Regions from separate parts of the Pseudomonas beijingensis genome, predicted to be linked through region 4. Evidence: predicted binding sites of a transcription regulator. Region 4 holds the regulator's gene; each other region holds the start of a gene.

The links. Region 4 encodes sigma-54, which starts transcription at its own class of promoters, with help from an activator protein. Its sites were predicted from a motif close to ANTGGCATNNANNTTGCTNT; they were not measured.
Region 1: PSH84_RS12400 (flagellar basal body rod protein FlgF) is a predicted target of sigma-54. The motif match lies at 2,123-2,142, and genes of this name have one in related genera.
Region 2: PSH84_RS24115 (pilin) is a predicted target of sigma-54. The motif match lies at 2,718-2,737, and genes of this name have one in related genera.
Region 3: flgB (flagellar basal body rod protein FlgB) is a predicted target of sigma-54. The motif match lies at 2,049-2,068, and genes of this name have one in related genera.

Annotation. Positions count from the first base shown of each region.
Region 1 is NZ_CP117425.1:2,728,640-2,733,799, forward strand. It holds gene PSH84_RS12385 (ATP-grasp domain-containing protein) at 1-161, shown strand, start outside; gene PSH84_RS12390 (metallophosphoesterase family protein) at 142-819, shown strand; gene rffA (dTDP-4-amino-4,6-dideoxygalactose transaminase) at 871-2,022, shown strand; gene PSH84_RS12400 (flagellar basal body rod protein FlgF) at 2,197-2,934, shown strand; gene flgG (flagellar basal-body rod protein FlgG) at 2,984-3,769, shown strand; gene flgH (flagellar basal body L-ring protein FlgH) at 3,842-4,537, shown strand; partial or broken gene PSH84_RS12415 (flagellar basal body P-ring protein FlgI) at 4,580-5,160, shown strand, end outside.
Region 2 is NZ_CP117425.1:5,440,335-5,445,494, reverse strand. It holds gene PSH84_RS24125 (type II secretion system F family protein) at 1-856, opposite strand, end outside; gene pilB (type IV-A pilus assembly ATPase PilB) at 859-2,559, opposite strand; gene PSH84_RS24115 (pilin) at 2,784-3,191, shown strand; gene PSH84_RS24110 (BON domain-containing protein) at 3,459-3,812, shown strand; gene PSH84_RS24105 (DUF2845 domain-containing protein) at 4,148-4,444, opposite strand; gene PSH84_RS24100 (DUF748 domain-containing protein) at 4,446-5,160, opposite strand, start outside.
Region 3 is NZ_CP117425.1:729,261-734,420, reverse strand. It holds gene flgE (flagellar hook protein FlgE) at 1-386, opposite strand, end outside; gene flgD (flagellar hook assembly protein FlgD) at 415-1,137, opposite strand; gene flgC (flagellar basal body rod protein FlgC) at 1,153-1,596, opposite strand; gene flgB (flagellar basal body rod protein FlgB) at 1,600-2,007, opposite strand; gene cheR (protein-glutamate O-methyltransferase CheR) at 2,361-3,188, opposite strand; gene PSH84_RS03390 (chemotaxis protein CheV) at 3,248-4,174, opposite strand; gene flgA (flagellar basal body P-ring formation chaperone FlgA) at 4,253-5,017, shown strand.
Region 4 is NZ_CP117425.1:2,040,839-2,045,998, reverse strand. It holds gene lptC (LPS export ABC transporter periplasmic protein LptC) at 1-453, shown strand, start outside; gene lptA (lipopolysaccharide transport periplasmic protein LptA) at 440-988, shown strand; gene lptB (LPS export ABC transporter ATP-binding protein) at 988-1,713, shown strand; gene PSH84_RS09170 (RNA polymerase factor sigma-54) at 1,878-3,371, shown strand; gene hpf (ribosome hibernation-promoting factor, HPF/YfiA family) at 3,448-3,756, shown strand; partial or broken gene ptsN (PTS IIA-like nitrogen regulatory protein PtsN) at 3,769-4,233, shown strand; gene rapZ (RNase adapter RapZ) at 4,236-5,093, shown strand; gene PSH84_RS09150 (HPr family phosphocarrier protein) at 5,109-5,160, shown strand, end outside.

The sequences.
Region 1 (5,160 bases), 690 kb from region 4:
CTTCGACCAGTTCGATACGACGCGCATTCGGCTACAACGAGGCGGCCATGTGCCTGGATTTTTACCTCGATGGCAAGACATCGGGCCAGCCGATCATCCGCAGTGGTTTCGCCGTTCGTTATATAGAGGATTTCATTGTCTATGATCGGGATCATTTCTGACGTACATGGCAATTACAGCGCCTTGCGGACAGTGCTTGCCAAGCTGGATGAGCTGGGTGTCTCGCGGATTATCTGCCTGGGTGACACGGCGGGTTATTACAGCCAGGTCAATGAGTGTTGCGAGGCCCTGCGCGAACGAAACATTTTCTCCGTGATGGGCAATCATGATTGGTACCTGGCGAAGAATGAGCGCTGCCCTCGTTCCAATAGCGCCAATGCCTGCCTGGATTATCAACAGGGCGTCATCACTTCGCAGAATCTGGCCTGGCTGGGATCGCTCCCGGAGCGCTCGACCCTGCATGAATTAAGCATCGTCCATGGCGGCTGGAACGATCCGCTGGACGAATACGTACGACCCTCGCAAGCGTATTTCGCGCCGTTGCCTGGCCGCTATTTCGCCTCAGGCCATACCCACGTCCAGTACTTGTGGAGCGGGGAGGACAAGGTCTATTGCAACCCCGGTTCCGTCGGCCAGCCACGTGATGGCGATCCCCGGGCAGGCTTTGCGACCTGGGACGGTGAAACCTTCAATCTGCACCGGGTTGCATACGCGATTGGTGAAACCCAACAGGCCATGAAGAACGCCGGGTTTACCCCGTACTTTTATGAAAATCTTGATATCGGCAGTCAGATAGGCGGGCGGATCAGTGCGGTTTGAAGTTTTGTGCTGTGCGCCACCCATGACCATGCCTCCCCTGGGAAGTTTGCAATGAGCAAAGAAACGATACTCTTCAATCGCCCGTATATGACTGGCAAGGAACTGGATTACATTGCCCAGGCCAAGTTCGGCAACATGCTCGCCGGTGATGGCCCGTTCACCAAGCAGTGCCACCGCTGGCTGGAGTCCCACACGGGGTGCAACAAGGCATTGCTCACTCACTCCTGTACCGCTGCGCTGGAAATGGCCGCTCTGCTGCTGGACATCCAGCCTGGCGACGAAATCATCCTGCCTTCCTATACCTTCGTTTCCACGGCCAACGCCTTTGTGTTGCGCGGCGCGGTGCCGGTTTTCGTCGATGTACGTCCTGATACCCTGAACCTGGACGAGCGCCTGATCGAGGCGGCGATCACGTCACGGACCAAGGCGATCGTGCCCGTCCATTACGCCGGCGTGGCCTGCGAAATGGACACTATCCTGGCTATTGCGCGCAAGCATGGGCTGGCGGTGGTCGAGGACGCCGCGCAAGGGGTGATGTCAACCTACAAGGGCCGAGCCTTGGGCAGTATTGGCGACCTTGGCGCATTCAGTTTTCACGAAACCAAGAACGTGATCTCGGGGGAGGGCGGGGCGTTGCTGGCCAATGAGCCTGCCATGGCACTGCGCGCCGAGATCATTCGGGAAAAAGGCACCGATCGCAGTCGATTCTTCAGGGGCGAGGTGGACAAATACACTTGGCAAGAGGTGGGATCCTCCTTTCTGCCCGGAGAAATGACGGCAGCCTTCCTTTGGGCCCAGTTGGAAGAGGCGCAAGCCATCACCAGCCGCCGCCTGGCGGTCTGGGACCACTACCATGCCGCTTTGGCGGGGCTTGAGCAGCAAGGGTTGCTGCGTCGTCCGATCGTTCCTGAACATTGCCAGCACAATGCGCACATGTATTACGTACTCCTCGCCCCTGGCGTGGAGCGCCAGGTTGTCCTCGAGACGCTCAAGAGCCACGCGATCTATGCGGTGTTCCATTACGTGCCGCTGCATTCATCCCCCGGCGGCGCGCGCTATGGGCGTGTTCATGGCTCAATGGAAATTACCGACGGTTATTCCGAGCGGCTGCTGCGTTTGCCGATGTGGCTCGGTCTATCCAAGGATCAACAAGACCGCGTGGTCGATGTGCTCGGCAGTGCTTTGGCAGCCCTTGCCACTTAGCGGCATGACACCGCCGGTTTTTCGTCTTCGATACAACTCGGCACTGCCCTCCTAATTCCCAGAGCCCTTTGTTTCAAGGGTCTGGGCCCGCCAGAAAAAAGTTGGTCTGCAAATTGCTTAAGGCTGTGCAACACAGCAGTGGGCGGCAAACGTCCGGCATGCAGAGGAACGACAGTGGACAAGTACCTTTATGTGGCAATGACCGGCGCCAGCCAGAACGCACTGGCGCAGCGGGCCCATGCCAACAACCTGGCGAACATTTCCACCAATGGCTTTCAGAAAGACCTGGAGCAGGCGCGCTCGATGCCGGTGTTCGGCGACAGCTTTCCGGCGCGGGCGTTTGCCTTGTCCGAACGGCCTGCCACGGACTTCACCCCGGGTGCGCTGGTTCAAACCGGTCGCGACCTCGACGTGGCGGTGAGCGGGCCGGGCTGGATGGCCGTGCAGAATCCTGACGGCGGTGAAAGCTACGTGCGCACCGGCAGTCTCAATGTTGACGCCCTGGGCGTGCTGCGGGCCGGCAACGGCATGCCGGTGATGGGCAACGGCGGTCCGATCGCTGTGCCGCCGGAGCAGAAAATCGAAATCGGCCAGGACGGCACCATCAGCATTCGCGCCATGGGTGAAGGCCCGCGGGTGATGGCTGAAGTGGACCGCATCAAGCTGGTCAACCCGGACCTCAAGAACATGACCAAGACCCTGGACGGCACGATCCGTACCAAGGACGGCCAGCCGGCGCCCATCGATGCCAACGTGCAGTTGGTATCGGGTTTCCAGGAGGCGAGCAACGTCAACGCCGTGGATGAAATGACTTCGGTGCTGGCCCTGGCCAAGCAGTTCGAGCTCCACGTCAAGATGATGAACACCGCCAAAGAAGGCGATGAAGCCATGGCTCGGGTCTTGCAGATCTAACTATTAATTACAGCGCTGCGCCGAAAAACAGGCGTACGAGGAGAATCGAATGCTTCCGGCTCTATGGGTTGCCAAAACAGGTCTGTCCGCCCAGGACACCAACCTGACGACCATTTCCAACAACTTGGCGAACGTTTCGACCACGGGTTTCAAACGTGATCGCGCCGAGTTCCAGGACCTGCTGTATCAGGTAAAACGCCAACCTGGCGCCCAGTCGACCCAGGACAGCGAACTGCCGTCGGGCCTGCAAGTGGGTACCGGTGTACGCATTGTCGGCACCCAGAAAAACTTCAACGCCGGCAGCCTGCAGACCACCGAGCAGCCGCTGGACATGGCCATCGACGGGCGCGGTTTCTTCCAGATCCTGCAGCCGGACGGCACCACGTCCTACACTCGCGACGGTACATTCCACCTCGACTCCAACGGCCAGATCGTCAACGCCAGCGGTTTCGCCCTGGAGCCGGCGATCATCATTCCGAACGATGCCCAGACCTTTACCGTGGGCCGCGACGGCACCGTGTCCATCACCATTGCGGGCAACCCGGCCGCACAGGTGATCGGCAACCTGCAGACCGCCGACTTCATCAACCCGGCCGGCCTGCAAGCGGTGGGCAACAACCTGTTCCTGGAAACCGCCGCCAGTGGCGCGCCGCAAGTCGGCACCCCGGGCCTGAACGGTTTCGGCACCACGCTGCAGAACACCCTGGAAACCTCCAACGTGAGCACCGTTGAGGAGATGGTCAACATGATCACCACCCAGCGCGCCTACGAGATGAACTCCAAGGTGATCTCCACCGCCGACCAGATGCTCTCGTTCGTTACGCAGAATCTGTAATCACGTCGCAACGTCCGTCATCACGTAGACAGGGCGGCCCCAGGGTCGCCTGCAACACCAAGAGGTAGGGTCATGAAACGCTTCGTATCTGTTCTGGCACTGAGTGGGATCACCGCACTCGCGGGCTGTGTCGCCCCGACACCCAGGCCCAATGACCCGTATTACGCTCCGGTGTTGCCGCGCACGCCGTTGCCGGCTGCCGCCAACAATGGCTCGATCTACCAGGCCGGCTTCGAGCAGAACCTGTACAGCGACCGCAAGGCTTTCCGGGTCGGTGACATCATCACCATCACCCTGAACGAGCGGACCCAGGCCAGCAAGAACGCCAATTCGCAAATGGACAAGACCAGCCAGACCAGCGTCGGCCTGACGTCGTTGTTCGGCTCCAGCCTGACCACCAACAACCCGATCGGTGGCGGTGACCTGAGCCTCAACGCCGGCTATGGCTCCGACCGGGCCACCAAGGGCGACAGCAAGTCCGGCCAGAGCAACAGCCTGACCGGTTCGATTACCGTGACCGTCGCCGATGTGCTGCCCAACGGCATCATCGTCGTGCGCGGCGAGAAGTGGCTGACCCTCAACACCGGTGACGAACTGGTGCGCATCGCCGGCATGGTTCGCGCTGACGACATCGCCACCGACAACACCGTTTCGTCCACCCGTGTGGCCGATGCGCGCATCACCTATTCGGGCACCGGTGCCTTTGCCGATGCGAGTCAGCCAGGCTGGTTCGACCGTTTCTTCCTCAGCCCGAAGTTCCCTTTCTAGGTGGCCCAGTTGAATCTTAAGCAGCTGTTGATCGGTGCCCTGATGATGTCCGCAGCCTTTGCCGCTCAGGCCGAGCGCCTGAAGGACATCGCCAGCATTTCCGGCGTGCGCTCCAACCAGTTGATCGGCTACGGCCTGGTCGTGGGCCTCAACGGCACCGGTGACCAGACCACCCCAGACCCCGTTCACCCTGCAGACCTTCAACAACATGTTGTCGCAGTTCGGCATCAAGGTGCCGGCCGGTTCCGGCAACGTGCAGTTGAAGAACGTCGCAGCAGTGTCGATCAGTGCCGACCTGCCGGCGTTCGCCAAGCCTGGCCAGCAGGTGGATATCACTGTCTCGTCCATCGGTAACTCCAAGAGCCTGCGCGGCGGCACCTTGCTGCTGACACCGCTCAAGGGTATCGACGGCAACGTCTATGCCATCGCCCAGGGCAACCTGGTGGTGGGCGGTTTCGATGCCGAGGGGCGCGATGGTTCGAAGATCACCGTCAACGTTCCGTCGGCCGGTCGCATCCCGGGTGGTGCGTCGGTGGAACGTGCGGTGCCGAGTGGTTTCAATCAAGGCAACAGCCTGACGCTGAACCTCAACCGTTCCGACTTCACCACAGCCAAGCGCATCG
Region 2 (5,160 bases), 3.1 Mb from region 4:
CAGCGGCGAATGTCGTCGAGAGCGTGCGGGCGAAGCGCGCCACCGCAGACTTGTACATCAAGGTGCCGATCAAGGGGAGCTTGAGCAGCCACTTGTCTCGCCAGTCACGAAACGCCTGGGACCGCTTGAGGGCATATTTCACCCCGAAGAACGTCCCCACCAAGGCGCCAAGCAACATCCACCACCATTGCTGCATGAATTCCGACAGGCCGATGACCATCACCGTGAAAGCCGGCAGCTGCGCCCCGAACCCGGAGAAGACTGATTCGAACTGCGGCACCACCTTGACCAGCAGGATGCCGGTGACCACCGCTGCGACGAGTATCACTGCCGTGGGGTAGGTCATGGCTTTCTTGATCTTGGCCTTGAGGGCTTCGCTCTTTTCCTTGTAAGTCGCCACCCGGTCCAGCAGGGTGTCCAACGCACCGGCCTGTTCGCCGGCGTCCACCAGGTTGCAGTACAGCTCGTCGAAATATTGCGGGCATTTGCGCAGCGAGGCGGCGAAGCTGTTGCCGGCGGCGACTTCCTGCTTCACCTGGTCCACCAGCTTGCGCATGTTGGCGTTGTCGAAGCCTTCGCCGATGATGTCGAACGCCTGCAACAGCGGCACGCCAGCCTTGAGCATCGTGGCCATCTGGCGGGTGAAGAGGGCGATGTCCAGCGGCTTGATGCGCTTGCCCTTGCTGAATATCGAGGTGGATTTCTTGCGCACCTTCTCCGGGTTGATGCCTTGCTTGCGCAGTTGTGCCTTGACCAGGGCTGGGCTCTGGCCCGTCAGCTCGCCGGTCATTTTCGCGCCTTTGCGGTCTTTGCCTTCCCACGTATAGACGTCGGTTTTTACTGCCTTGACCGCCATGCTCAATCCTTGGTGACCCGGTTGATTTCTTCGAGGCTGGTGACGCCCTGCATCACTTTGAGCAGCCCCGATGTGCGCAGGTCATTGAAGCCGTCCTTGCGCATTTGCAGATCGATTTCCAGCGAGTTGCCCTCGGCCATGATCAACCGTTGCAGCTCGGGCGTGTTCTTGACCACTTCGTAAACCCCCACGCGCCCTTTGTAGCCGTGGTTGCACTGTTCGCAACCGACCGGCTCATAGATCGTGAATGTGCCGATGCGTTCCCGGGGGAAACCTTCCTTGAGCAAGGTTTCCTCGGGAACCTCGATGGCCTTCTTGCAGTGGTTGCACAGCTTGCGCGCCAGCCGCTGGGCGATGATCAGGTGCACGGCGGTGGCGATGTTGAACCCCGGAATGCCCATGTTCTGCAAGCGGATCAGGGTTTCGGCGGCGCTGTTGGTGTGCAAGGTGGAGAGCACCAGGTGCCCGGTCTGGGCGGCCTTGATGGCGATTTCGGCGGTTTCCAGGTCGCGGATCTCGCCGACCATGATCACATCCGGGTCCTGGCGCAGGAACGAGCGCAGGGCCTGGGCGAAGTCCAGCCCTTGGCGCGGGTTCACGTTGACCTGGTTGATGCCTTCCATGTTGATCTCCACCGGGTCTTCGGCGGTGGAAATGTTGATGTCCACGGTGTTGAGGATATTCAGCCCGGTGTACAGCGATACGGTCTTGCCCGAGCCGGTCGGTCCGGTGACCAGGATCAGCCCTTGTGGTTGCTTGAGGGCGGCCATGTACAGGTCTTTCTGGTCCGGTTCATAGCCCAGGGCATCGATGCCCATTTGCGCACTGGACGGGTCGAGGATCCGGATTACCACTTTTTCGCCCCAGAGCGTCGGCAGGGTGTTGACCCGGAAGTCGATGGACTTGGTTTTCGACAGGCGCATTTTCAATCGGCCGTCCTGGGGTTTGCGCCGCTCGGAAATATCCAGGCTGGCCATGACCTTCAGGCGGGCGGCAATACGGGTCGCCAGTTGGATCGGCGGCCGGGCCACTTCCCGCAGCATGCCGTCGGTGCGCACCCGCACCCGGTAGATTTTTTCGTAAGGCTCGAAGTGCAGGTCGGAAGAGCCGCCCTTGATCGCGTCCAGCAGCATCTTGTTGACGAAACGCACCACGGGCGCGTCGTCGGTGTCCTGGCCGCCGATGGAATCCTGCTTGGTGTCGTCGATCGACTCGATGTCCAGGCCGTCGAGGTCGGCATCGCCCATGCCTTCCAGGCCCGTACTTGTGGATTCGAAGAACTTCTCGATGGCGTCGCTGAGTTTTTCGTCCTCCACCAGGATGGCTTCGGTGGTCAGGCCGGTGCTGAACTGGATGTCATTGATGGCCTGGTGATTAGTCGGGTCGGAGATGCCCACGAACAGTTTGTTGCCGCGTCGCCACAGCGGCAGGGCATGGTGCTGGCGCACCAGTTTTTCGCTGACCAGGCCGGTGGGCTGGGCTTCTTTGTCCAGGCTGTTGAGGTCCAGCAGGGCGACGCCGAAATGCTCCGAGGCGATTTCCGCGACCTGACGGCTCTGGACCAGTTTGTTCTGCACCAGGTAGCTGACCAGGGGGATGCGGCTGCGTTGAGCCTGTTGATACGCCTGTTGCGCACTTTGCTCGGTGATCAGTTCGGCCAGCACCAATTGCTTGGTCAGGCCGCTGAGGGCGATGTCATTCATGGGGATACCGGACGCGGACAGTTCATGACTTATAGCCTAGTCAAGCATCGACGCCAAACCAGCGGGCCAGGGTGACAAAAAACGTCAGATAGTGCGGTTGTGGAGGTAGGACGCCGCCGTTGTGCGGGTTCAAACCCCTTTATTGATAGGGCTTGAGGGTTGGCATGTGCCCTGCAATGGCCGTTTCAGGTCATGAGATTTCGACTCATGCATGGGAGATGTCTATGAATAAGCAAAAGGGTTTTACGCTGATCGAGCTGCTGATCGTCGTGGCGATCATCGGCATCCTGGCGACGTTCGCGTTGCCTCAATATTCCAGGTATCAAGCGCGGGCGAAGGCTACCGCTGGGCTGGGGGAAATCTCGGCGCTGAAGGTAGCGTACGAGGATCAAATGAATCAGGGCGTTACTCCAACGTTGGCCCTCATGAACGCCCCGACCACAACCAGCAACTGCACAATTTCGGTAACAGGTACGGCTACGACGGCAGGCTCTATCGTTTGTACCCTCCTGAACGCCCCTGCCTCTATAGCAGGTAGGACGATCACCCTCAGCCGCGATGTCAACGGCGCCTGGACATGCGCATCCACCGCACCCAGGGAATTCCTGCCGACCTCTTGCCCTGGCACCTAATACTCGCGCGGCGAGGGGCCCCGCTCCCTCGCCGTGCAAACCCTTCTTGATTCATCAGCTTAGCGGCAAGGCAGGATCGGCATGTTGCATGTTGAAAATGGGAGGCTCATGCAATTTGCATGATTCTGAATTTCATCGCTTCGCTTAACTTATTGATTTTTATGGAATTAATTAATCTCTTAAAACTGGCACAACCTTCGCACTACTCCTGATAACCCTGCCGGGATCCACCTCCGGCAGTTTTTGAGAAAAACAGGAGTTACTCGTATGAAGAAGTTCGCTATCACTGCCGCCGCTGCTACCGCACTGACCCTGACCATGGCTAGCGCATTCGCCGAGACCACTCAAGCAACTCAGGCGCCAATGATGCTGGCTGCGGGCGAAGTGACAGAGGCCAAGGAAGACGTTTCCGATACCTGGATCACCACCAAGGTCAAAGCTGACCTGGTCACCGAAAAAGGCATTCCTGGCAGCGACATCAAAGTCGAAACCAATAAAGGTGTTGTGTCCCTGTCTTCGATGACCAAAGTCACTGATGCACAAAAAGACACCGCCGTGGCGATCGCCAAGAAAATCAAAGGCGTCAAGGCCGTATCGGCTGACGGCCTGAAAGCCGAGTAAGGCTAAGACTTCTCGCCTGGACCGGGAGAAGGCACGGTAAGCGGGCTGAGTCATACGCTTGCCGTTGCTTTGGAGTTCATGCGAAAGGCCACACGGACGTGGCCATTACAGGCCCCCGGCATTCGTGCCGGGGGCCTGTTCTATTCTGGGGAGGGAAGAGTGTGCGGTCCGGCCGGGGAAACCGGGTTGTCCTTATCGCGAGCAAGCTCGCTCCCACAGGGATCGAGTTCTTTCAGAAGAAAGCGATCAAGCCTGTTCCCCCAGGGGATCGAGTTCTGCCGGAAGCAATGCGATCAAATGTGGGAGCGAGCTTGCTCGTGATGGCGGCGGTACATTCACCGCCCCCGCTTGCTGGTGATCTGCACCAGCCGATTCCCCTCGAAACGCAGGTACTGGTACATGCCGCTGTTGGGGCCGTAGGTCCATTCTTCCACCGGGTATTCCTCCCGGCGATTGACGCTGCGTTTATAGCCCAGGTCATCCCGTGCCGCGGGCTCCCCGCACTTTTGCAGCACTTCACTGGAGCGGTCGCCGACGCTGATCAACTGGCTGCCGCAGCGCAGCGTGTCAGCAGCCGATACCTGACCGGCGGCGAGCAACAGACCCAGGCTGAGCCCGTACCAGGGTTTCATCTTATTCGGCATCCAGATGCATAGGGGTAATCACCCGGCCATCGCTTTCAGCCTGGCCGAGGCTGGCGTCGATGAAATACACGCGGTCGTCGGCCAATTGGCCTTTGTCCACCAGGAAATCCTTGATGCTGCTGGCCCGTTCCTGCCCCAGCTGACGCAATAGCACGTCGCTGCCGCTCCAGAACTTGATCACGCCTTCGCGCAGTTTCTCGATACGGGCCTTTTTATCCAGTTGCGTCCATTCGGCCGGCGGCTGGGTCTTGAGGCGCGTGCGGTAGATGCCTTCGAGCAGCGGGGCCTTTTCATCCTCGGGCACTTCTATCAGCGAAGCCTGGGCCGGAACTTTGTCGCCCCGACGCTGGAGCATCTTGTAGTAGTTGTACTGGTATTCGCGCTCCAGGCGCTGGGCGGCGAGCAATGGTCCGTCGCTGCTCTCGGCGGCGGTGCCTTCGATCTCCAGGCGCAGCTCCGGCCGTTTGGCCAGGGCTTCGGAGAGTTTGAGCAGCGTGCCTTCGTTGTCCTTGCTCAGGTCGCTGGAGCCCGGCGCAAACGCGACGCTGCCCAGGTCCTCCGAGCCGCCGCCGGCCACCAGCCCGCCGATGAGCTTGAACGGCGCCTGGGCCGCGCGTACCACCAGGTTGCGCAGGGTCTGCCAGACGATTGGCATGACACTGAACTGCGGATCGTTGAGGTTGCCAGTGACCGGCAGTTCGATG
Region 3 (5,160 bases), 1.3 Mb from region 4:
TCCACGCCATAGCCTTGCAGGCGGGCCGTGCCATCACTGTTGGTGATGAAGCCTTCCTTGTCGGTCTTGAAGGTACCGGCACGGGTGTAGCTCAGGGAGCCGTCGTTGCTCAGGACAAAGAAGCCCTGGCCCTGGATGCCCATGTCCAGCACGTTGCCGGTGTTGTTCACGTCACCCTGGCCGAACTGCTGGGAAACGTTGGCCAGGCGCACGCCGTTGCCGACGGTCTTGCTGCCCGAGCCCAGCTTGGTAGCCGAATAGACGTCTTCGAATTCCGCGCGGGACGATTTGAAACCGGTGGTCGCCACGTTGGCGATGTTGTTGCCGGTCACGTCCAGCTGTTTGTTGGCTGCATAGAGACCGCTAAGGCCGATGTTAAAAGACATGTTGACTCCTTTTGCCGGTTAGTCGGCTCTACATACCAATAGTTTGTACTTTGGACAGGGCAATGCTGCCCAGCCCGGCCAGGTTGAGCATCAGCTCACCGCCCGTCTGGCTGATCGTCACGCTGCTGACCGTGGCCGGCAGGTTAGTGATCAGCGACGTGGCCTTGCCGTCGATGGTGGTCGAAGCGGCGAAGGTGTAGGTGCCCGATTCAACGACCGCGCCCGCGTCGTTCTTGCCATCCCAGATGAAGGCGGAGTTGCCGGCCTTCTGGCTGCCCAGGTCGATGGTGCGAACGGTCTTGCCGTCCTTGTCCACGATCTTGACGGCAACAGAGGACACCGATGTCGGCACCACCACCGTGCCGTTGAGGCTCTTGGAGGTATCGACCACAGCCTTGTCACCTGGGGCAATGACCGAGCGACCCACCAGTGACGAGGCCTGCAAGGCCTGGGACGAGTTGTAGTTGCCGGCAATGCCGCTCACCGTCTGGTTGAGGGTGGTGATGCCTTCCAGGCTGCTGAACTGCGCCAACTGGGCAACGAACTCGCCGTTATCCTGTGGCTCCAGCGGGTTCTGGTTTTTCAGCTGGGTCACGAGCAACTGCAGGAACGCATCCTTGCCCAACTCCTTCTTGCCGGTCGCCATGCCCGTCACCGTACCCAGGGTATCGGTGGTGGTGTTGGTCTTGACCGAGGAGTTGGCCAGAATCTCGTTGAGACTCAAACCGCTGGTAGTGTTGGTAACGCTCATGTGACTCGCCCCTTATCACTGACCGAGGGTCAGGACCTTCTGCATCATGGCTTTGGCGGTGTTCATCATTTCGGCGTTGGTCTGGAACGAACGACTGGCGGAAATCATGTCGGCCATTTCTTCGACGACGTTGACGTTCGGGTAGTAGACATAACCCTTGGCGTCCGCGGCCGGATGGTTTGGCTCATAACGTGCTTCAAGGTTGCTCTGGTCTTCGACCACGCCAAGCACCTGTACGCCCTGCCCGGCCGCTTCCTGGTCCTGGAACAGCGAGTCGCTGCCGCCGGACTGGCCGCCCTGGAACATGGTGGCGAATACCGGGTGGCGAGCGCGGTAGGTCTGGTCGATGCTCGACGAAACGGTCTCGGCGTTGGCGATGTTACTGGCGACGGTGTTCAGGCGAGTGGTCTGGGCACTCATGGCACTGCCGGCGATGTTGAATACGCTCGCAATCGACATGGCTTACTCTCCGCGCAGGGCCGATACCAGCCCTTTGAATTTGCTGTTGAGCAGGGTGAAGCTGGCCTGGAAGTTCACGGAGTTTTCCGCGTAGTTGGACTGTTCCAGTTGAGCGTCCACGGTGTTCTGGTCGATCGAAGGCTGCATCGGCGTGCGATACATCAGCGACTCATCGCCATTGCCCAAGCCTTCGGCTTCGATATGACGACTGTTGGTCATGTTCAAGGCGAAATGGCCGTTCTTGGCTTTCTCGTTCTGCTCGGCGAGCACTTTGGAGAAGTCCAGATCCCGAGCCTTGTAGTTCGGGGTATCGGCGTTGGCGATGTTGTTGGCCAGGACTTCGGCACGTTGGGCGCGGAAGCCCAGGGCCTTTTCGTGGATACCGAGCGCTTTATCGAAGCTGATGCTCATGTCGGAAACCTTTGGGTGACCAGAATGTACGTACGACGGCTAAAGCAAGCGTCGTGCCACTTTCAAAAACCCCATAAACCGGGGCTTTGCGGGCACCGGCAAGGCGGCAATGCCAGAAAAGCGGCAATCGGTTTCCGCCGGCTGCCGCTTTTCTGCCGCTTTCACCCAGGCAATGAAGATCAAATGTGGGAGCGAGCTTGCTCGCGATGGCGGTGTGTCAGTCAAAATTGAATCGTCTGCCTATCGCGAGCAAGCTCGCTCCCACAGGAGGCTGTGGTGTACTGGAAAAAACTGGCAGGCAAAAAAACGGGAGCCCCGTGGGGACTCCCGCTTTTTTTGACAACCCAAGCCAATCACTTCGCCTGGTAGATGATCCCCGGGCTGCACTGGACCATCTGGTAATGATCCGGCAAACCGTTCAACGCCTCGGAGGCGCCGAGGAACAGGTAGCCGCCCGGCTTGAGCGTGCCGTGGATGCGCAGCAGGATGTCCTTCTTCACTTCGGCGGAGAAGTAGATCAGCACGTTACGGCAAAACACGATGTCGAACTTGCCCAGGCTGGCGTAGCTGTCCAGCAGGTTGAACGAGCGGAACTCCACCCGGCTCTTGATCGGCGCCTTGACCACCCATTTGCCCGGCCCTTTGGGGTCGAAGTAGCGTTGCAGGCGGTCCGGCGACAAGCCACGGCCGATGGCCAGGCTGTCGTACTCGCCGGTCTTGCAGTTATTGAGCATGGTCCCGGACAGGTCGGTGGCGACGATCTGCACGCCGCCTTTCAACTGGCCGAGGTTGGAGCGTTCGAACTCATCGATGGACATCGACAGCGAATAGGGTTCCTGCCCCGACGAACAGGCCGCCGACCAGATCCGTAGGCGCTGGCCCGGGCTGGCCTTGATGGCGGCCGGCAGCACTTTGTTCTTCAGCACCTCGAACGGATAGGTGTCACGAAACCATAGGGTTTCGTTGGTAGTCATGGCATCCACCACCATCTCGCGCAAGCCACTGCGCGGCTGGGTCTGGATACGCTGCACCAGCTCGCCCAATGACTTGAGGCCCTGTTGCTCCATCAACTTATTGAGACGGCTCGACACCAGGTATTGCTTGTTTTCACCAAGCAAGATGCCACAGGCTTTTTCCAGGAAGACCCGGAACTGTTCGAAATCCAAATTACCCGTAGACAAGATACCGCCTCTTTCATCGTGTTGACTTGCCGGGCGCACAACGCGCCCGACCTTCTACTTTATTCTGCTGCTTTGATCCGTTCGACGACCCGGGACGCCAGGTCATCGGGGCGGAATTTTGCCAGGAAATCGTCGGCACCGACCTTCTTGACCATCGCCTGGTTGAAAACACCAGACAACGAAGTATGCAAGATGATGTGCAGCTTTTGCATGCGCGGATCGCTGCGGATTTCCGAGGTCAGGGTGTAGCCGTCCATTTCCGGCATCTCAATGTCGGAGATCATCATCAGGAATTCTTCCTCAGGCTTCTTGCCCTCGTCGACCAGCTTGCGCAGGTAATCCAGCGCCTGTCGCCCGTCGTTCAACGCCACCACCTCGACGCCGACCGTTTGCAGGCAACGGGTCACCTGCTTGCGGGCCACCGAAGAATCATCGACGGTCAACACTCGCAGCGAAATCGCCTTGTGCTGGGTCTCGGCATCCACCACCCCCACGGAAATCGCTTCCGGCGTGGGCGCCACTTCGGCGAGGATTTTCTCCACGTCGATGATTTCCACCAACTGGTTATCGACCCGGGTCACCGCCGTCAGGTAGTGATCGCGGCCGGTGCCCTTGGGCGGTGGATGGATCTCTTCCCAGTTCATGTTGACGATGCGCTCCACCGAGCGCACCAGGAACCCCTGGGTCTTGGTGTTGTACTCGGTGATGATCACAAACGGATTGCTCTGGTCCAGCAACCGACCGGAGCCGGTCGCCATCGCCAGGTCGAGAATCGGAATGGTCGCACCGCGGATATTGGCCACACCGCACACGACGGGGCTGGACTTGGGCATCAGGGTCAGCTTGGGGCATTGCAGCACCTCGCGAACCTTGAATACGTTGATCCCGTACATTTGTTGGCCGTCGAGACGGAACAACAACAGCTCCAGGCGATTCTGACCGACCAGCTGAGTGCGCTGGTTTACCGAATCCATTACTCCCGCCATGCCCTGACTCCTACCTAACGCTAATGTGTCCGACGCGCATTCATCACTAAACGGCACGGGGCTTGCTATTGAACCGGCATGAACGCACAAACGACATTTTCTCGACGCCTGACCACTCATTGCCGCCACTGGCTCGGTGCACTGCTGGCTGCCTGCCTGTTCACTTCGGGCAGTCCTGCCCTTGCGGCGGCTCCGGTTACCTTGCCTGATCTCCTTATCGGCGTCACTCAGGGCTTTCTTGAATTCACCGTAGAAGACTATCTGGCAAGCAGTCAAACCGAAGGTCGTTACGAAATCGAAGTCAACCAGCTCGACCCGCGCTTGCGCATGCCCATGTGTGACAAGGAATTGACTGCGTCGCTGGAGAGCCCGGCCCGGCCCCTGGGCCGCGTCACGGTGAAGGTTCGTTGTGACAGTGCCGCGCCCTGGACGGTGTTCGTGCCCGCTCAAGTGCGCCTGTTCCGGGAAATCGTCACCACCACCCGTCCACTCAAGCGGGCCGGGATCGTCGAGCCCCAGGACGTGATGTTGCGCGAACGGGACATCAGCCAGATCACCCAGGGTTTCCTGACCTCTGTCGATCAAGCCATCGGGCAGAAACTTGTCCGACCAATGGTCGCCGATCAGGTCGTGACGCTGGTGCACCTGGAACAGGCCGAGGTGGTCCGCAAGGGTGACCAGGTGGTCATCACCGCCCGTAGCGGCTCTCTTGCCGTGCGGATGCCCGGCGAGGCCCTGTCCAACGGCGGCATGCGTGAGCAGATACGGGTAAAAAACCTTAATTCCCAGCGCGTCATCAAGGCGCAAGTGATGGCTCCAGGCCAAGTGGAAGTGGCGATGTAATGACCCGATAGAGGAGGTAGAAAGCTGGCGCTTGATCCCGGTGTTCCCTAGACTGTGCCTTACGCAAAGGCAAGCGCAGACGTGCGCACGTTCATTGAACAAATGAGCCTAAAGTTTTTTTGGGGATGGCCGAAAACATGGCA
Region 4 (5,160 bases):
GTCGAGGAGCGGATCGACTGGTATGCGACCAACACCCATACCCTGCAGTACCTGCCCGACGGCAAAGTGCAATATGAGATGACGTCCGACAAGGTCGACCACGTAAAGGCCACTGACATTACGCTGGTCACCAAACCGGACCTGAACATGTTCCGCGGCACCGAATTCCCGTGGCATGTGCAGAGCGAGCACGCCGAAGTCAATTCCGGCGGCACCGAAGTGGAACTGATCGACTCGGTACGCGTTGCCCGAACCGACGAGAAAAACCGCACGACCATCATCACCAGCACACGCATGACCGTATTCCCACAGCAAGAATATGCGCAGACCGAGCAACCCGTTAGAATCGACGGCGCCGGGGGTGTATCGACCGGCACGGGAATGAAAGCGTATTTGAAGGAAAGCAGGATACACCTGCTATCGAACGTAAGAGGACAGTATGAAGCTCGCTAAAACCCTCCCTATTTTGCTCAGTCTGGGCGCAGCACTGGGAAGCGCGAGCGCCTGGGCTCTTCCCAACGACCGCGACCAGCCTATCCGCATCCAGGCCGACGACGCCCAACTCGACGACAAGAATGGCGTCGCCACCTATAAAGGCGACGTGATCATCACCCAGGGCTCGATGAAGGTCACCGGCAACACCGTGACCATCACCCGCACCCCAGCTGGCGATATCGATGTGGTGACTTCGGTGGGCAACCTGGCCTATTTCGAGCAGATGCAAACCGTGGGCGACACTAAGCCCGTCCAGGGCTACGGGGTGACCATCCAGTACCACGCCTCCCAGGATCGCGTGGTCCTGATCGACCGCGCCAAGGTCGTCGACAAGGACAACAACGTTACCCAGGGCGAGAAAATCGTCTACGACACGGTCAAGAAGCTGGCCAGTGCCGGTCGCGCCACCGGTAGCAAGGTGACCGAGTCGCGTCCGCGCATCGACATGGTGATCCAGCCGAAAAAGAAAACCGACGAGCAGAAGGCCCAGTAATGGCAACTCTGAAAGCTCAGCACTTGGCCAAGAGCTACAAGAGCCGTCAAGTAGTGCGTGATGTCAGCCTGTCCATCGACAGCGGCCAGATCGTTGGCCTGCTCGGTCCTAACGGCGCGGGCAAGACCACTTGCTTCTACATGATCGTCGGCCTGGTCCAGGCCGATCAGGGGCGCGTGTTGATCGACGACCTGGATGTCAGCCACCAGCCGATGCACGGCCGGGCGAAGGCAGGTATCGGCTATTTGCCGCAAGAAGCGTCGATCTTCCGCAAACTGTCGGTAGCCGACAACATCATGGCGATCCTCGAGACCCGCAAGGAACTCGACAAGGCCGGCCGTCGCCAGGAACTGGAAAGCCTGCTACAGGAATTCCACATCAGCCACATTCGCGACAACCTGGGCATGAGCCTGTCGGGTGGTGAACGGCGTCGTGTGGAAATCGCCCGCGCCCTGGCCACCGCACCGAAGTTCATCCTGCTCGACGAACCGTTCGCCGGCGTGGACCCGATTTCGGTGGGCGACATCAAGCAGATCATCCATCACCTCAAGGCCAAGGGTATCGGTGTGCTGATCACCGACCACAACGTGCGCGAGACCCTGGACATCTGCGAAACCGCCTACATTGTCAATGACGGCCAATTGATCGCCGAAGGTGACTCCGCCGCGATCCTGGCCAATGACCTGGTCAAGGAAGTGTACCTGGGCCATGAGTTCCGCCTGTAAGCACACGTGTCTGGCGAATTGCCCGGGCGTCGTTTAATTTTATTATGGCGACGCTCTAGGCAAACACTTCAGTTTCAGGCATATAATTTGCTTAAGTTTGGCGCTCCGGCGCCCTGTAGTGGATGGCGCATGTGCGCCGGCGAATAAGGTGTTAAGCCCCTGCCATGAAACCATCGCTAGTCTTGAGAATGGGCCAGCAGCTGACGATGACACCGCAGCTGCAACAGGCCATCCGCCTGCTCCAATTGTCGACCCTGGACCTGCAACAGGAAATCCAGGAGGCCCTGGAGTCCAATCCGATGCTCGAACGCCAGGAAGAAGGCGACGACTTCGATAACACAGACCCGCTGGCCGACAACGTCGAGCAGAAGCCCAACACCGAGATCCCGGAACCGTCCTACCAGGAAGCCGCCCCGACGGTGGACAACCTCGAGGATGGCGAATGGAACGAACGCATTCCCAACGAGCTGCCCGTGGACACGGCCTGGGAAGATGTCTACCAGACCAGCGCCAGCAACCTGCCCAGCAGCGATGACGACGAGTGGGACTTCACCACCCGCACCTCTGCCGGTGAGAGCCTGCAAAGCCACCTGTTGTGGCAACTGAACCTGGCGCCGATGTCCGACACCGATCGCCTGATCGCCGTGACGCTGATCGATTGCATCAACAACCAGGGCTACCTGGACGAGACCCTCGAAGAAATCCTCGAAGCCTTCGACCCCGAGCTCGACATCGAGCTGGACGAGATCGAAGCCGTTCTCCATCGCATCCAGCAATTCGAACCGGCCGGCATCGGCGCCCGCAACCTGGGCGAGTGCCTGTTGCTGCAATTGCGCCAGTTATCCGCCAAGACGCCATGGCTGGCCGAAGCCAAGCGACTGGTCACCGATTACATCGACCTGCTGGGCGGTCGCGACTACAGCCAATTGATGCGTCGCATGAAGCTCAAGGAAGATGAACTGCGCCAGGTCATCGAGCTGGTGCAGAGCCTCAACCCGCGCCCCGGCTCGCAGATCGAATCCACCGAGCCTGAGTACGTGGTCCCCGACGTGATCGTGCGCAAGCACAACGATCGCTGGCTGGTGGAGCTCAACCAGGAGTCGGTGCCCAAGCTGCGGGTCAATGCCCAGTACGCCGGTTTCGTCAAGCGCGCCGACACCAGCGCCGATAACACCTTCATGCGCAACCAGTTGCAGGAAGCCCGCTGGTTCATCAAGAGCCTGCAAAGCCGCAACGAAACCCTGATGAAAGTAGCCACCCAGATCGTCGAGCACCAGCGCGGCTTCCTGGAGTACGGCGATGAAGCGATGAAACCATTGGTCCTGCATGACATTGCCGAAGCGGTGGGCATGCACGAATCGACGATTTCCCGGGTGACCACCCAAAAATTCATGCATACCCCCCGGGGCATCTATGAATTGAAATACTTTTTCTCCAGCCATGTCAGCACCTCCGAAGGCGGCGAATGCTCGTCCACGGCCATCCGCGCGATCATCAAAAAACTGGTGGCCGCGGAAAATCAGAAAAAGCCGTTGAGTGACAGCAAGATCGCTGGTTTACTGGAGGCACAAGGCATTCAGGTGGCCCGCCGTACCGTCGCCAAGTACCGCGAATCCCTCGGGATCGCGCCTTCGAGCGAACGCAAGCGGCTGATGTAACAGGCCACGCCACAGCGTTCCAGTGGCAGGCATTTCTGCCTGCCGCTTTATGCACTGGCAACGAAGGAGAAGCTGTATGCAAGTCAACATCAGTGGACACCAACTGGAAGTGACCGAACCCCTGCGCACCTACATCGGCGAAAAACTCGACCGATTGGAGAGGCATTTCGACAAGATCACCAACGTGCAAGTCACGATGAACGTCGAGAAGCTGCTGCAGAAAATCGAAGCCACGCTGCATATCCCCGGCGGAGAAGTGGTTGCCAACGCAGAGCACACAGACATGTATGCCGCGATTGACCTGCTGACCGACAAGCTGGATCGCCAACTCAAAAAGCATAAGGAAAAGACCCAGAGCCTCCTCCAGGGCGCGACCGGTCGTTAACCCCCCCAATCCATGATCCGACTAGAAACCATCCTGACCCCCGGCCGTTCCCAAGTGAACGCGCCGGGCGGCAGTAAAAAAGAAAGCCCTCGAACAAATTGCCAACCTGATCCACCGCGAGGTGCCGGATCTGGGAATGCAAGACGTCTTCGAGGCCCTGGTTGCCCGTGAAAAACTCGGTTCCACCGGTTTTGGCAACGGCATCGCCATTCCTCACTGCCGTCTCAAGGGTTGTGCCGCGCCGATCAGCGCGTGTTGCACCTTGATACCCCCATAGATTTCGACGCCATCGACGGCGCTCCGGTCGACCTGCTGTTTGTATTGCTGGTTCCGGAAGCGGCGACCGATGCGCATCTTGAGCTGCTGCGCCAGATAGCCAGCATGCTGGACCGCAAGGAAGTGCGCGAAAAACTGCGCAGCGCGCCGAGTAACGAAGCTTTGTACCAGGTGGTCCTGGACGAGCAGAACGGTCATTAAACATGCGCATGATCATCGTCAGTGGCCGCTCCGGCTCCGGTAAAAGCACGGCCCTCAACGTGCTTGAGGACAGCGGCTACTATTGCATCGACAACCTGCCCGCCGGCCTGCTGCCGGAACTGGCCGAACGCGCCCTGATCCACACCGAGCTGGCGCAGCCGCTGGTGGCGGTGTCCATCGATGCGCGCAACCTGCCGAGCCACCTGTCGCGTTTTCCTGAACTGCTCGAAGAAGTGCGCAGCCGGCATATCCAGTGCGACGTGCTGTACCTGGATGCCGATGAGGAGACGCTGCTCAAGCGTTTTTCCGAAACCCGTCGGCGTCACCCCCTGAGCAACGCCAACCGCTCCCTGGCCGAAGCCATCGAGGATGAAAGCCAGCTGTTGGGGCCGATCGCCGACCTGGCGGACCTGAAGGTCAACACCACGCACCTGAACCTGTACCAGTTGCGTGACACGATCAAGCTGCGCCTGCTGAACCAACCGGAGCCGGGCACGGCGTTCCTGGTGGAATCGTTCGGCTTCAAGCGTGGCATGCCGGTAGACGCCGACCTGGTGTTCGATGTGCGTTGCCTGCCCAACCCGTATTGGAAACCGGAATTGCGTGAGCAGTCCGGGCTTGATCAACCGGTGATCGACTACCTGGCCGCACAGCCGGATGTCGAGGAAATGTACCAGGACATCTCCAGCTACCTGCTCAAATGGCTCCCCCGCTTTGCCGCGAGCAACCGCGCCTATGTCACGATCGCCATCGGCTGTACCGGCGGTCATCACCGCTCCGTCTACCTGACCGAACGCCTGGGTCAGCTCCTGCAACAATCCCTGAAGAATGTCCAGGTTCGCCACCGCGACCTCAGCTAAAGGATTCACATCGCGATGCCTGCTCAGGAAATTGAAATCATCAACAAGCTGGGTTTGCATGCCCGGG